2 regions of the Pseudoflavonifractor intestinihominis genome follow, and region 1 is predicted to be linked to the other one. Evidence: a T-box and tRNA genes for the amino acid it is inferred to sense, from the RefSeq annotation. Region 1 holds a T-box; the other holds one or more tRNA genes.
What was found. A T-box is a leader RNA that pairs with one kind of tRNA and senses whether it is charged. The one in region 1 lies ahead of WMO64_RS12040 (glycine--tRNA ligase), so its partner is inferred to be a tRNA-Gly.

Region 1 (7,673 bases):
TGTCACGCGAAAGCGTGACGGATGAGGGCAACTGCGGCAATTACTGAGTCCCTTCCCCTCATCCGCCCCAGTGTGCGCACTGGGGCACCTTCCCCCCAGGGGGAAGGCTTGCCTCGGGCATAGACTGAAACACGGCGCAGAGACTTTGTGCGGCATTGAGAACGCCCCTTGAATTGCAGGGGCTTCCAAGTCTGGGCGGGTAACTCTGCTCGGGCCTTGCAGTAACGGCACGCGGGGCACCGAACCGGCATAGTAACTACTCTCAAATACGGCGGGTCATTGGACACCGCCGCCGCCGGACGTACTCCGAAAGGGGGTACCAGGGGGAAACGGGCGCGTTTGGCCCTGGAAGGGCCCTCCGCGCCTGTTTCCCCATGGCGAGCTTTGCCTACTTTCCCTCGCTGGAAAGTAGGCCGCCGGAGGCGCGTCCTCGCAAGCTGCGTATCGCTCGCTTTGCTTAGTCCAGCTGCTCCCCTCATCCGTCTGGCCTTCGGCCAGCCACCTTCCCCCCAGGGGGAAGGCTTGGGCGCGACCCTTTTATCCTCTTCCATACAAAACAAAAACGCCCCCGGCGCCGCCCTTGTGCGCGGCGCCGGGGGCTCGCTCTCTTTTCTTCAGCCCACAAAGTGTTTCCGCCAGTAGTACTGAAGATTGTCGTACAGGTCGGCCAGGGCCTGATCCTCAGCGGTCAGATCCTTGGTCAGGTTTCCGTCCTCAAAGTAGAGGCCGGTGGGCACGTTGATGACGGGCAGGGCCTCCATCACCGGCCGGGTGGCCTGCATGAAAGCGGGACCCTCCCAGCCGCACAGGTCAAAGAGCTCGGTCATGAGGAAGTTGGGGCTCACGTCGGGGCCCTCGCCCTGGAAGTCGCAGCCCAGCACCTCTTTGGCCGCGTCGTTGGCCCAGATCAGGTAGCGGGTGGCGTAGTAGTTCAGGAAGCCCTCCTTGGTGGACAGGTCCAGGTCGATGCCCAGTTTGCTGTACACGCTGTTGGCGTCCCCCATCCAGGGGTTGTGGTCGCCGAAGAGCACGATGACCACCGGGTCCTTGCTCTCCCGGAAGTAGTCGAAAAACTGCTCCATATTGTCCCCGGTGTTCTTCAGGGAGCCGAAGTAGTTGTTCATCAGGTTCAGCTCCTCCTGGGTGTAGGACCCGTCGTCCACCACCCAGCCGTCCCCGTACCAGGTCCGGTCGGTGTCATAGGGGCCGTGGCCCTGGTAGGTCACGTTGAAGGAGAAGTAGGGCCGGTCGTCGCTGGCCTTGTGCTCCTCGTACAGATTGATGATCTCGGGGAAGAGCACGTCGTCATACCCGATGCCGCCGCCCGTCAGCTCCCCGTAGTAGTTCTCCACGAACTTGTAGTCCTCCAGGCCCAGGTTGGCGTTGATGTTCTCCCGGTTGTAGAACCAGGCGTAGCAGGAGTGGCTGCCGGTGGCGTAGTAGCCCTGATCCCGGAAGTACCAGGCGTAGGAGTTGGTGGGGGAGCGGAAGGACCCCAGGTCGGAGTAGCCGGTGAGGAAGCACCGCTCCGTGTCGATGGTGCCGCCGGCAAAGATGTTGGTCACCAGGTTGCCGGTGTAGCTCTCCGCCTCCAGCTCGTGGAACACCCGGTACACCTCCGGGTTCAGCTCAGGTACGCCGAACTTGGTGAAGTCGTTGTAGGCCTCCAGCTGGATGGTGAAGATGTCCACCTTCTGCTCCTCGGGGATGTCGGCGTCGGTGTACCCGGCCATGACCTCCTGGCAGGCCTTGGCGTCGTAGCCCTCGGGGGCCGGGTCGGAGGCCGAGCGGACGCTGTACAGGAAGGGGTAGAGGAAGCCCTTGGAGGTGTACACCTGGGTGGCCGACCAGGGGGAGATCAGGTCCTCGTTGCGGGTCTTGTTGTTGTAGAGGTTGGCGTCGGTGTACAGGGCGTACAGGGGAAAGGCCATCAGGGCGGTCACCAGGGCGCACAGCAGCCGGGGCTTCCAGGGGGTCTTGGCCCGGGCAAACAGCAGCAGGAACACCAGCCCCAGCACCAGCAGCGCCAGGGCCATCACCATGCTCTTGTTGAGGAACAGCTGGTACTTGCCCGCCATGTTGCCCGCTTCCCGGATGAGGAGGATGTCCTCAAACATCATGGGGTCGTTGCGGAAGGTGAGCTTGTAAAAGCTGGCAAAGGTGAGGCCCATGGTCAGGGCCGCCGTCAGCAGGTAGGAGATCCAGGCCCGGCCGATGAGGAAGTAGAGCAGCAGGGACAGGAACGCCACAGGCAGGATGTTGAGCAGGGCGATGAGAGGGTGGGTGAAGTAGCTGATGAACATGGCGGTGCGGTTGTCCACGCAGGCAAACCACAGGGACAGCACCCCCACGCACACCCCCATCAGCACGCACAGCACCGGGGTGAGCACCGGGTTCTTGGCAATGGGGTCCAGCTTTTGCAGAAATTTTTTCATAATTTTGACTCCGTTTTTACAAGGCAGGGAAAGAGAAACCGCCGCGCCGGCAGGCCGCCGGTGCGGCGGGTCTCGTGTGGAAACTTGAAAAGGTCTCTCCAGAGAAGGGCTTTCAGAGCGCACCTTACAGGCTTCCCCCGCTGGGGGAAGCTGTCGAGCGCCAGCGAGACGGATGAGGGGTACTGCATTGCGCATCGAAGGCTCTCCCCTCATCCGTCATTTGCTGCGCAAATGCCACCTTCCCCCCAGGGGGAAGGCTTAACTCGGTCAGAGACTGAAACACGGCGCAGAGGCCCCGTGCGGCATTGAGAACGCCCCTTGAATTGCAGCAACTTACAAGTCTGGGCGGGTAACTCTGCTCGGGCAGAGGGGGAGCGGCACGCAGGGCACCGAACCGGCGTGGTAACTACTCACAAATACGGCGGGTCATTGAATTTTGCCGCCGCCGGACCTCGTCCTCGCAAGCTGCGTATCGCTTGCCCCGGCATAAATTCCAGGGCTCGTTCACTCCGCTGCTCGTCCTCTCCCCTCGTCGCCGCAAGCTACATATCGTTCGCTTTGCCATAAATGGCAAAGCTCATTCATTGCGCTGCGGCTCCTCTCCCCACGAAAGGCGTTCCGCCTTCCGCGGGGGCCCCATATTTGCTTCGCTGGGCTCGTGCGGGGGCCCCGAGAGGCAGCCACCTTCCCCCAGGGGGGAAGGCTTGATTAGAACGCGATCTTCTCCTCGATATAGGCCTTCAGCTGGTCGATGGGCAGGCGCACCTGCGCCCCACGAAACAGGTTTCGCGGGGACCCCGAGGATTTTATCTGCTGGGGCGGAGTGAATCCGCCCCGCATCAGGGTTTTGTCTGCGCCAAAACCCTGCACGCCGCAAGCGGCGGACATGGAGCAGGAAGATGCTTCTCCTTAGAACGCGATCTTCTCCTCGATATAGGCCTTCAGCTGGTCGATGGGTAGACGGACCTGCTCCATGGTGTCCCGGTCGCGGACGGTGACGCAGTGGTCGGCGGGGGTCTTGTCGTCGCCCACGGTCTGGAAGTCCACGGTGATGCACAGAGGGGTGCCGATCTCGTCCTGGCGGCGGTAGCGCTTGCCGATGGAGCCTGCCTCGTCGTAGTCCACCATGAAGTACTTGGACAGCTCAGCGTACACCTCCTGGGCGGCGGGGCCCAGCTTCTTGCTCAGGGGCAGCACGGCGCACTTGAAGGGGGCCAGGGCGGGGTGGAAGCGCATGACGGTGCGGACGTCGTTCTTCTCCGCGTCCACCACCTCCTCGTCGTAGGCCTCCACCAGGAAGGCCAGGGTCACGCGGTCGGCGCCCAGGGAGGGCTCGATGACGTAGGGGATATAGTGCTCGTTCTTCTCCTGGTCAAAGTAGGTCATGTCCTTGCCGGAGTGCTCCTGGTGCTGCTTCAGGTCGTAGTCGGTGCGGTCGGCCACGCCCCACAGCTCGCCCCAGCCGAAGGGGAACATGAACTCAAAGTCCGTGGTGGCCTTGGAGTAGAAGGCCAGCTCCTCGGGCTCGTGGTCGCGCAGGCGCAGGTTCTCGTCCTTGATGTTCAGGCTGGTGAGCCAGTCGTGGCAGTACTTGCGCCAGTAGGCGAACCACTCCAGGTCGGTGCCGGGCTGGCAGAAGAACTCCAGCTCCATCTGCTCGAACTCACGGATGCGGAAGATGAAGTTGCCCGGGGTGATCTCGTTGCGGAAGCTCTTGCCCACCTGGCACACGCCGAAGGGCAGCTTCTTGCGGGTGGTGCGCTGGATGTTCTGGAAGTTGACAAAGATGCCCTGGGCGGTCTCGGGCCGCAGGTACACCTCGGTGGAGGTGTCCTCGGTGACGCCCTGGTGGGTCTTGAACATCAGGTTGAACTTGCGGATGTCGGTGAAGTCGCTCTTGCCGCAGCCGGGGCAGGGGATGCTGTTCTCCCGGATGAAGGCCACCATCTCCTCCTGGGTCATGGCCTCCACGTTCACGTCGGTGCGGCCCTGCTCCTGGAGCCAGTCCTCGATCAGCTTGTCAGCGCGGTGGCGCATCTTGCAGGCCTTGCAGTCGATGAGGGGGTCGTTGAAGGTGGACACATGGCCGGAGGCCACCCACACCTGGGGGTTCATCAGGATGGCGGCGTCCAGACCCACGTTGTAGGGGTTCTCCTGGACGAACTTCTTCCACCAGGCCCGCTTCACGTTGTTCTTCAGCTCCACGCCCAGAGGGCCGTAGTCCCAGGAGTTGGCCAGGCCGCCGTAGATCTCGCTGCCGGGATAGACGAAGCCCCGGCCCTTGCACAGGGCCACGATCTTTTCCATGGTCTTTTCGGTGTTCTTCATTATAAAACTCAAACTCCTTCTGTCTGTGATTTGCCGGTAAACGGGCGGCCGGAAAACAAAAACCGCCCTGAGCCTCAGCTCAGGGCGGAATATCTCCGTGGTGCCACCTGAATTCGGAGCGTGACCGCTCCGCACTCGAACCCGGTAACGGCGGGGACCGGCGGGGCATTTCCTCCCCGCGGCTTGCGGGCGCCTTCCGCGGGACCTTCGGGCGCCTTCCACCAGCCGGCGTCTCTCTCAGGTCCGGGTCTCCGCGTACTCCTCCCGGTCAATGCCTGTTTCTGCGGGACATTGTATCACCAAAACCGGGTTGCGTCAAGGACAGCGGGGGAAATGGGGGCAAAAAATTCGTGTTCCGCCTTCAGAACAGGCGGAGGAACTGGCCCACCACCACCGCCGCCATCACCACCACCGCCAGGGAGGCGGCGGCGTCCAGGGCCAGGCGGAGCCGGTGGGGGCGGCGGACACGGGGCGCGCCGCCTTCAGGGGCGCTTTTGTCCCCGGCGGGGGCGCATTCCCCGGCAGAACCGGCGTCGGGTTGGGCTTCCTCCTCCGGCTCCCCGGCCAGGGCCCGGCGGCAGGCGTCGAAGTCCAGCACCTTCCCCTCCGGCCGGGGCGCCTTGGGCCGGGAGCGGAGAAAGAGCATATCCCTGGGCGCGGGGGCGGCCTCCCCGCTGGCCATGTGGTATACAGTCAGACGCCGCGCGTCCAGGCGGTAGTAGATGGTCTCCATGGCGTTCCCTCCCGGCTTTGATGAGTCCAGAATAGCACATATTGCGTCCTATAAACCGGACTTTTAGATTCCGCCCCGGCAGGTCATTTTCCCGCCGTTATGGAACCTGCGTTCGAATATAGGATACAACAAATGTTCGAAAAAAGCAAGAGGGTTTTTCATCTTTTTTCGACCGGCCCCGTCCCGGAACCGGAGAACGCGCCTTTGACCTCCCCGGTCAGACTTCAGCCGTCCCGGGTCCCCTCGCCGGCGTCCTTGTCCCCGGCGGGGGAGAGGAGCTGGTAGATCTTCTCCGCCACCGGCGGCTCGCCTCCAGCCGCCCGCCAGCCGGCCGCAAAGGCCAGCCGCACCATGGAAAACAGATAATTCTCCGCCTCGTCGTACTCGTGCCGCTCCAAAAACGCGGAAAACGCCGCTTCAAAGTCGTTTGTGTACATTTTTATCACCTCGCCACTATTTTACACGATTAAACACTATAATGCAAAAGGAAATCGTGAATTATAGTATCATCTCGTGTAGAGGTGATACCGTGAAACCTTTGAAAAAAAGTGTCAGTATTACACTGGATATGCCTGTTTTGGAACAGATTCAGGCACTGGCGGAGGGGGAGGACCGGTCCCTGTCCAGCTATATCAACCTGGTGCTCAAGGCCCACCTGGAGGACCTGGAGAAAAAGAAACAGCAGCAGTAACGACAAGCCCGCGCCGCAAAAGCGGCGCGGGCTTGTCTGCGGTTTGATGGGCGGCGGAGGTTGTCCCCCTCATCCGTCTGGCCTTCGGCCAGCCACCTTCCCCCCAGGGGGAAGGCCTAGGACACGGTGCTTTCTCTGGCTTCCCCCTCTGGGGGAAGCTGTCGAGCGCCAGCGAGACTGATGAGGGGGACTGCGGCGCTCACTATAACCTTTCCCCTCATCCGTCTGGCCTTCGGCCAGCCACCTTCCCCCCGGGGGGAAGGCCTAGGACACGGCGTTTTCTCTGGCTTCCCCCTCTGGGGGAAGCTGTCGAGCGCCAGCGAGACTGATGAGGGGGACTGCGGCGCTCACTGTAACCTTTCCCCTCATCCGTCCCAGTGTGCGCACTGGGGCACCTTCCCCCCCCCCAGGGGGAAGGCTTTTTTCTCCACAAAATACCCGTAAAATGTGGAAAATCCGCCGGGAGCAGCTTGCTCCCGGCGGATGCTATGTTTATTCCTCGTCCAGCTTGAGGACAGCCATAAACGCCTCGGTGGGAATCTGGACAGACCCCAGACTCCGCATCTTCTTTTTGCCCTCTTTCTGCTTCTCCAGCAGCTTCTTCTTCCGGGTGATGTCGCCGCCGTAGCACTTGGCCAGCACGTCCTTCCGCATGGCCTTGACGGTCTCCCGGGCGATGATCTTGCCGCCGATGGCGGCCTGGACGGGCACCTCGAAGAGCTGGCGGGGGATGTTCTCCTTCAGCTTCTCGCACAGGCGGCGGGCACGGGGGTAGGCCTTGTCCTTGTGGGCGATGAAGCTCAGGGCGTCCACCTGGTCGCCGTTGACCAGCATGTCCACCTTCACCAGCTCGCTGGGCCGGTAGCCCTCCAGCTCGTAGTCCAGGGAGGCGTAGCCCTTGGTGCGGGCCTTCAGGGTGTCGAAGAAATCGTAGATGATCTCGTTGATGGGCATGGCGTAGTGCATCTCCACCAGGTTGGTGTCCAGATACTGCATGTCCTTGAACTCCGCCCGGCGCTCCTGGCACATGGGCATGATGTTGCCCACGTAGTCCGGCGGCGTGATGATGGACACCTTGGCGTAGGGCTCCCGGGCCTCGGCGATCTGGGCCGGGTCGGGGTAGTTGTGGGGGTTGTCCACCCGCACCACCGTGCCGTCGGTCCTGGTGATCTCGTAGATGACGCTGGGCAGGGTGGTGATCAGGTCCAGGTCGAACTCCCGCTCCAGCCGCTCCTGGATGATCTCCATGTGGAGCATGCCCAAAAAGCCGCACCGGAAGCCGAAGCCCAGAGCCGCAGAGGACTCGGGCTCAAAGGACAGGGAGGCGTCGTTGAGCTGGAGCTTCTCCAGGGCGTCCCGCAGGTCGGGGTACTTGGAGCCGTCCTCGGTGTAGATGCCGCAGTACACCATGGCCCGGGCGGGGCGGTAGCCGGGCAGGGCCTGGGCGGCGGGGCGGCCGGCCTCGGTGACGGTGTCGCCCACCTGG
Region 2 (7,673 bases), on a different contig from region 1:
CCGGACGCATATGCGTCCGGCAGGCTTTTTGTATGGGATGAATGGTCTTACTCCAGCTCGAAAGCGCCGGTGTAGAGCTGGTAGTACACGCCGTGCTGGGCGATCAGGTCCTCGTGGCTGCCCCGCTCAATGATGCGGCCGTGATCCAGCACCATGATGGCGTCGGAGTTGCGGACAGTGGAGAGCCGGTGGGCGATGACGAACACGGTCCGCCCGCTCATCAGGCTGTCCATGCCCCGCTGGACCAGGGCCTCGGTGTGGGTGTCGATGGAGGAGGTGGCCTCGTCCAGGATCATGACCGGGGGATCGGCCACGGCGGCCCGGGCGATGGCCAGCAGCTGCCGCTGGCCCTGGGACAGGTTGGCGCCGTTGCCGGTGAGCATGGTGTCGTAGCCCTGAGGCAGGCGGCGGATGAAGTCGTCGGCGTTGGCCAGCACGGCGGCGGCCTCCACCTCTTCGTCGGTGGCGTCCAGGTTGCCGTACCGGATGTTCTCCCGGACGGTGCCGGTGAACAGGTTGGTGTCCTGGAGCACGATGCCCAGGGAGCGGCGCAGGTCGCTCTTGCGGATGTTGTTGATGGAGATGCCGTCGTAGCGGATCTTGCCGTCGGCGATGTCGTAGAACCGGTTGATCAGGTTGGTGATGGTGGTCTTGCCCGCGCCGGTGGCGCCCACGAAGGCCAGCTTCTGGCCGGGCTTGGCGAAGAGGGTGATGCCGTGGAGGATGGTCTTGCCCTGCTCATAGGCGAAGTCCACGCCGTCGAAGCGCACATCGCCGGAGAGCTTGACCAGGTAGTGGTCCTCCCCCTCCACGTTGCGCACGGGGCCCTGAATGATACGGTAGGAGGGGCCGGTCTCGGTCTCCGGGTATTTCCAGGCCCAGGCGGAACCCGCCTCCGGCTTTTTCAGCTCCTTAAGGCTTCCGTCCTCCCGGGTGCGCACCGGCACCATGGTAGCGCCCACGCCGTGGGGTACCTTCCAGGCCCAGAGGTTGGTCCGCTTCTCGCTCTCCTCCAGCTGGCTGCCCGACTTGTCGTAGGACACGTTTACCAGGGTGACCACGCCGTGGTCCTCCTCGGGGGCCTCGTCCATCAGCTGGAAGATACGCTCGGCGCCGGCCAGACCCATGATGACGGAGTTGAGCTGCTGGGAGATCTGGCTGATGGGGTTGCTGAAGCTCTTGGACAGCTGGAGGAAGGAGGCGATAACGCCCAGGGTGATGCCGGTGTCGAAGCCGCCCAGGGCCATCAGGCCGCCGGCCATGGCCACGATGACGTACTGGATGTTGCCGATGTTGATCATGATGGGCATGAGGATGTTGGCGTACTTGTTGGCCTGATAGGCACTGTCGCACAGGGCGTCGTTGACCTCGTCAAAGCCCTTCTCGGCCTCCTCCTCGTGGCAGAAAACCTTGATGACCTTCTGGCCGTTGATCATCTCCTCGATGTAGCCGTTCAGGTCGCCCAGCTTCATCTGCTGGCGGATAAAGTACTTGGCGCTGCGGCCGGCGATGTAACGGGTGACCACCAGCATGCAGCCCACGCACAGCAGCACCACGATGGTGAGCCACACGTTCTTGAACAGCATGGCGAAGAAGGTGACGGCGATCATGACCACCGAGTTGAACATCTGGGGGATGCTCTGAGAGAGCATCTGGCGCAGGGTGTCCACGTCGTTGGTGTACACGCTCATCACGTCGCCGTGGGCGTGGGTGTCAAAGTACTTGATGGGCAGGGTCTGCATGTGGCTGAACAGGTCGTCGCGGATGGTCTTCTGCACGCCCTGGGAGATGGTCACCATGATCCGGTTGTAGGCCAGGGTGCACAGGGCGCCGGTGACGTACAGGCAGGCCATCATGATGAGGGCCTGGAGCAGGGCGGTGTATACCGGGGTCTCCATGGTCAGCAGGGGGGCGATGTAGTCGTCGATGAGGGCCTGGAGGAACAGGGAGCCGCCCACGGAGGCAATGGCGCTGACCAGGATGCACAGCAGCACCAGGAAGAAGCGGAACTTGTAGCCGGCAAACACATAGCTGAGGATCCGACCGGCAGTATGACGTCTGTTGAAGGGCTGGGCTTTCTTATTCATCGTCGCTGCCTCCCTTCGTCTGGGAATCGTAGATTTCGCGGTATGTCTGGCAGGTCTTGAGCAGCTCCTCATGGGTACCCATGGCGCTGATCTTTCCGCCCTCCATCACCAGGATCTTGTCCGCGTCCTCAATGGAGGAGATACGCTGGGCAATGATGAACTTGGTGGTGTCGGGGATCTCGGTCCGGAAGGCCTGGCGGATGAGGGCGTCGGTCTTGGTGTCCACGGCGGAGGTGGAGTCGTCCAGGATGAGGATCTTGGGCCGCTTCAGCAGGGCGCGGGCAATACACAGACGCTGCTTCTGGCCGCCGGACACGTTGGAGCCGCCCTGCTCGATGTGGGTGTTGTACTTGTCGGGGAACTCCTGGATGAAGGGGTCGGCCTGGGCCAGACGGCACATGCGGACCATCTCCTCATCGGTGGCGTCGGCGTCGCCCCAGCGCAGGTTCTCCTTGATGGAGCCGGAGAAGAGCACGTTCTTCTGGAGTACCATGGCCACCTGCTGGCGCAGGGCCTCCATGTCGTAGTCCCGGACGTCCACGCCGCCCACCAGCACCCGGCCCTCGGTGGCGTCGTACAGGCGGGGGATGAGCTGGACCAGGGTGGTCTTGGAGGTGCCGGTGCCGCCCAGGATGCCCACGGTCTCGCCCGACTTGACGGTCAGGTTCACGTCCTTCAGGCACTCCTTATTGGGGTCGTTGGCGTAGCTGAAGCCCACGTTCTCAAAGACCACGGAGCCGTCCTTCACCTCGGTGACGGGGTTGGGACCGTTCTTCAGGTCGCTCTCCTCGCTGAGCAGCTCATAGATACGCTCGGCGGAGGCGCGGGCCAGGATGATCTGCACCAGCACCATGGAGCACATCATCAGGCTCATGAGGATCATCATGATGTAGCTGAACATGCTGGTCAGGTTGCCGGTGGTGATCTCGCCGCCCACCACCAGATGGGCGCCCACCCAGGACACGGTCAGCATACAGCCGTACACGCACAGCTGCATCAGGGGCGCATTGAAGGAGATGAGCTTCTCGGCCCTGGTGAAGTCGGTGAAGATCTCGTTGGAGACGTTGCCGAACTTGGCCCGCTCGTGGTCCTCGCGGACAAAGGACTTGACCACCCGGATGCCCAGCAGGTTCTCCTGCACCACGTTGTTGAGCCAGTCGTACTTCTTGAACACCCGCTCGAAGATGGGGTGGGCGTTGGTCATGATGAGGAACAGGCCCAGAGCCAGGATGGGGATGACAATCAGGAAGATAAGGGCCAGCTTGGGGCTGATGGTAAAGGTGAGGGCCCAGGCGCAGATGAGCATGATGGGGCAGCGCACGGCGATGCGGATGATCATCATGAAGGCCATCTGCACGTTGGTCACATCGGTGGTCAGGCGGGTGATGATGCCGCCGGTGGAGAACTTGTCGATATTGGAGAAGGAGAACTTCTGCACGTTGCGGTACATCTCCCGGCGCAGATTGCGGGAGAAGCCGGTGGCGGCCTTTGCGGCGAAGCGGCCGGACAGGGCGCCGAACAGCAGGGCCACCAGGGCCATCACCACCAGCAGTACGCCGTACCGCACGATGTTCTCCATGCTCCCGGCCTCGATGCCCTTGTCGATGAGCTGGGCCATCATCATGGGGATCAGAACATCAAAGGCCACCTCGAAGATAACGAAGATGGGGGTCAGGATGGTGTCCCGCTTGTACTCCTGAATACAGGCGTTCAGACGTTTGATCATGAAATCGCTCCTTTGCAGTTGGAATCGTGAGAGTGCAGGGACCGGCTGTCCCGGGGGCTAATCCAGCAGATTGCGCTGAATTTTCCGCGCCGTGGCGATGAACTGCTCCAGTTCTTCCGCCGTCAGGCCGGCGGTCATGAGGGCCTCGGCGATCTGGAATTTCTCCGCAATTTCCGCGTGGATGGCCATGGCTTTTTCCGTTGGGACCAGCTTTTTCAGCCGCGCGTCCTGGGGGACGCTCTGGCGGGTGAGCATACCGTCCCGCTCCAGGTTCTGGAGAAACCGGGAGGCGGTGGAGCGGCGGATGCAGAACACCTCTTCCACGTCCCGCTGATAGAGCTCACGGTCCAGGTGGTCGCAGAGAAAGCCCATGATGAGTCCCTCCGTCTCAGTGATGCCGTGGCGGCCCTCAGGCGGGGGGGGGGTGAGCTCCATCATTTTCCGACGGAGCAGATTGGACAGGCTGCGGATGACAAAGCCAACGGAGTTCTGGCGCTGTATGGCGATCTACCCCCTCACTTTAGTTAGATTGCTAACATATTATAGTGAGATAAAAAATAGATGTCAATAGGGGAAATGGGAATTTACTCTTTGACAAAAAAAGAGAAGAAAGAAGGTTAAAAAATAGACAAAAATCCAAAATATCAGAAGAAGGGGAAAACAATTGCCAAGGGGTCAAGTTTTCCCGGGAAGGGGAATTGCAATCGGCGGAGGGACGTGCTAACATGTAAGCTACCAGATGAAAGCCCCTGCCGGCAGGGGTGGATTGAGACCAGGTGATGAAGGGTGAAATATTTCTATGGGGCCGGAAAGAGGGGGCCCTATTTTGAAGGCTGGCAGCTCCGGCACCAGGCGCCCGGCGGCGAGACGCTGTCCCTGTTTCCGATGCTGCGCATCGACAGGGCGGGGGGCACCACGGCGTCCGTCCGGGTGGAGTCCCGGGAGGGCACGTGGAACATCAGCTGTCCGGGAGAGAGCTTCCAGGCCTCCGAGGGGCTGTTCCAGGTGTGGGTGAAGGGCAGCCTCTTCAACCGGAAGGGGCTGTGGCTGGACCTGCGGACCGGAGGCATGACCCTGTGCGGCGAGCTGCGATACGGCCCCTTTACGCCGCTGAAGTACGATTTGATGGGGCCGCTGGGGGCGCTGCCCGTGTTCCCGGTACGCCGGGGGGTCATCAGCATGGGCCACCGGCTGGAGGGCGTTCTGCTGCTCAACGGCCGGCGCATCGACTTCACCGGCGGCACCGGGTTTATTGAGACGGTCCGGGGCACCGACCGGCCTTCTACATCTCTGTGGAGCCAGAGCATCTGGCGTGAGGAGCGGAGCAACAGCATCCTGGTCAGCGTGGAGCGGGTGTCCACCCTGGCGGGGCCGCGGGTCAGCTGCCTGTGCGCAGTGCTCTACGGCGGACGGGAGTACCGCCTGGTCTCCTACCGCGGGGCCAGCGTGGAGCAGTGGTCTCCGGCGGGGACCTTGATCCGGCAGGGCGCCCTGCGCTTGGCCGTGGAGCCGGCGGGAGAGGGGGAGCATCCCCCCGTCCGCTACCAGCTCTGGGACGGGGACAAGCTGCTGTTCGACCACCTGGACCCCTGGGCGGGCTACCGCTTCACCGAGGAGAAAAAGGACAGCTGAACAAAGCAGGAGGGAGGACGCTCACAGACCGAGCGTCCTCCCTTTTTTAGTGTTTGAATTTTTCCAGCAGGCGGGCCTCCCACTGGTCGCCGTACTTCATGGCGGCCAGGAACAGAGCCAGACCGGCCAGACCGATGAGGGCCATGGCCCAGATGGGGACGGCGATCACCGAGCTGCCCACAGCCGAGGCCACCAGCAGGCCCCAGGGCCGGGTGAGGACCACGATCACCAGGAAGCGGGGGAGGCCGATGTCGGTCAGACCCGCCAGGATGCAGATCAGGTCGTCGGGGAAGAAGGGGAAGAGAAAGACCAGCGCCAGGAACACGTCCCGCTTGCGGCGGATCACCTCCAGGTATCGGTCGGACACCTTCTGGCTGACAAAGCGGCCGGCGAAGGACTGGCCCAGCACCCGGGCCAGCCAGAACACCACCACGGAACCCAGCACCACCGCCCCTGCCGTGAGCAGGAAGGCGGGCCACATGCCGAAGAGCAGTGCGCCCCCTGCGGCGGTGATGTTGCTGGGGATGGGCGCAATGACCACCGAGGCCAGCTGGACCAGGAAAAAGACCAGGTGGGAGTAGGGGGAGAAGCGGGTGATGTAGTCCTGGATGCCGTCCAGGGATCTGGCGGCGGAGAAAAAGCCGGTGTTCCAGAGGAAAAGGAAGATGCCGCCTAGGATCAGAATGGTGAGGATCAGCGTGGCGATCCATTTTTGATTTCTTTTTTTCATATGCCAAGCCCCTTGTCTTGCGCTGCCGGGATGGGAGCCGGACGACCATATCCGACATCCATTACCATAAGGCTACCACAGGGAGATAAAAGATGCCATAGGGAAAAGGTTAAGATTGTTTGAATAAATAGAAAACACGCGGCAGGCGCTCCTTTTGAAAGCCATAAAAAAGGCGGCCCCGGCCGAAACCGGAAGCCGCCCCAATAAACAAAAAGCCACACCGCAGCCGGTGTGGAACTTCTGTGTCGCACGGTATGTACTGTCGAGTTTATCGATCGCTGACGATAACCTGCTCATCGCCGCCAAAAATCAATTCGTCGACATCCGTGCTCTGGATGTCAGTCCACTTCATGGCCTCAACCCCCTTTCTAGATTTGATGACTTTATTATAGTGCAGTGAAGGTCAAGAAACAAGGGACAATTGTACAAAATTGATAAATAAATTGTAAACAAACTGTGTATTTTTGTGTCGCAAAAAATTCCTTGCTATTTTCTGCCCTGTGTGCTATACTATCAAAGTCAATTTCAGATGCAGGTGTAGTTCAATGGCAGAACGTCAGCTTCCCAAGCTGAACACGAGGGTTCGATTCCCTTCACCTGCTCCAGCATAAGAAACCTGCTTTTGACCCGGGTCAAAAGCAGGTTTCTTATGCGTTTTATTGCTCCCGTTTCACCGTTCCGATACAGATAGAAAAGGAAGAATGAGATGTCTGCCACAAGAAAGACCTACTTTGCCCGGCTGGTGGGGCGCTGCCTAATTTTTATCCTGTGCGTCCTGATGTACCTGTTCTGGCGGGCACCCTTTGCCGTGTTGGACGGGTGGAACTTTTTCAAAATGCTCTCGCCGCTGCATCTGCTGTGGGGCGTATGGGTGGTGGACATGTTTCTCCAGATCATCCCCATCCGGAACAAGGTCCCCCTGGGCTCCCAGAAGCTCTTTGCCAACCGCTTCAGGCCCATCCGGGACAAGATCAACTATGAGGCGCTGAGAAACTATATCGTGGACATCACAAAGAGCGCATACAAGGTGTTTATCCTCTGGTGCCTGCTGATCGCGGGGATCGGGGCGCTGTACTATTCCGGCGTGATCGACAGGATCACGCTGTTCATGATCTCCGTGCTGTTCTATGTGTGCGACCTGATCTGCGTGCTGATCTGGTGCCCCTTCCGGCTGATTATGAAGAACCGCTGCTGCACCACGTGCAGGATCTTCAACTGGGACCATCTCATGATGTTTTCGCCGCTGATCTTTATGGGCGGCTTTTTTGCGGTTTCGCTGGTGCTGATGTCCGCGATGGCGTGGCTGGTGTGGGAGCTGTGCGTCATGATGTACCCGGAGCGGTTCTGGGACCGCTCCAACGCGGCCCTGAAGTGCTCCGAGTGTACGGACAAGCTCTGTACTCAGTACTGCCGTAGATTGCGCGGCGGGGATGAGGCGGCGGCAGGGCACCGGTGAGCTGGAATGGGAGTCCGGATTCTTGACAGCGCTTTTCCACAG

Region 2: it has a tRNA-Gly gene. The T-box ahead of WMO64_RS12040 (glycine--tRNA ligase) is inferred to sense a tRNA for this amino acid. The anticodon was not compared.

The regions. Positions count from the first base shown of each region.
Region 1 is NZ_JBBMFK010000020.1:60,464-68,136, reverse strand. Features, by position in the region: gene WMO64_RS12045 (LTA synthase family protein) at 615-2,435, opposite strand; gene WMO64_RS12040 (glycine--tRNA ligase) at 3,345-4,763, opposite strand; T-box leader at 4,841-5,044, opposite strand; gene WMO64_RS12035 (hypothetical protein) at 5,125-5,496, opposite strand; gene WMO64_RS12030 (hypothetical protein) at 5,721-5,933, opposite strand; gene lepA (translation elongation factor 4) at 6,680-7,673, opposite strand, start outside.
Region 2 is NZ_JBBMFK010000009.1:99,863-107,535, forward strand. Features, by position in the region: gene WMO64_RS07175 (ABC transporter ATP-binding protein) at 48-2,087, opposite strand; gene WMO64_RS07180 (ABC transporter ATP-binding protein) at 2,080-3,813, opposite strand; gene WMO64_RS07185 (MarR family winged helix-turn-helix transcriptional regulator) at 3,871-4,251, opposite strand; gene WMO64_RS07190 (hypothetical protein) at 4,600-5,445, shown strand; gene WMO64_RS07195 (TVP38/TMEM64 family protein) at 5,492-6,175, opposite strand; gene WMO64_RS07200 (hypothetical protein) at 6,330-6,575, shown strand; tRNA gene WMO64_RS07205 (tRNA-Gly) at 6,707-6,780, shown strand; gene WMO64_RS07210 (hypothetical protein) at 6,882-7,631, shown strand.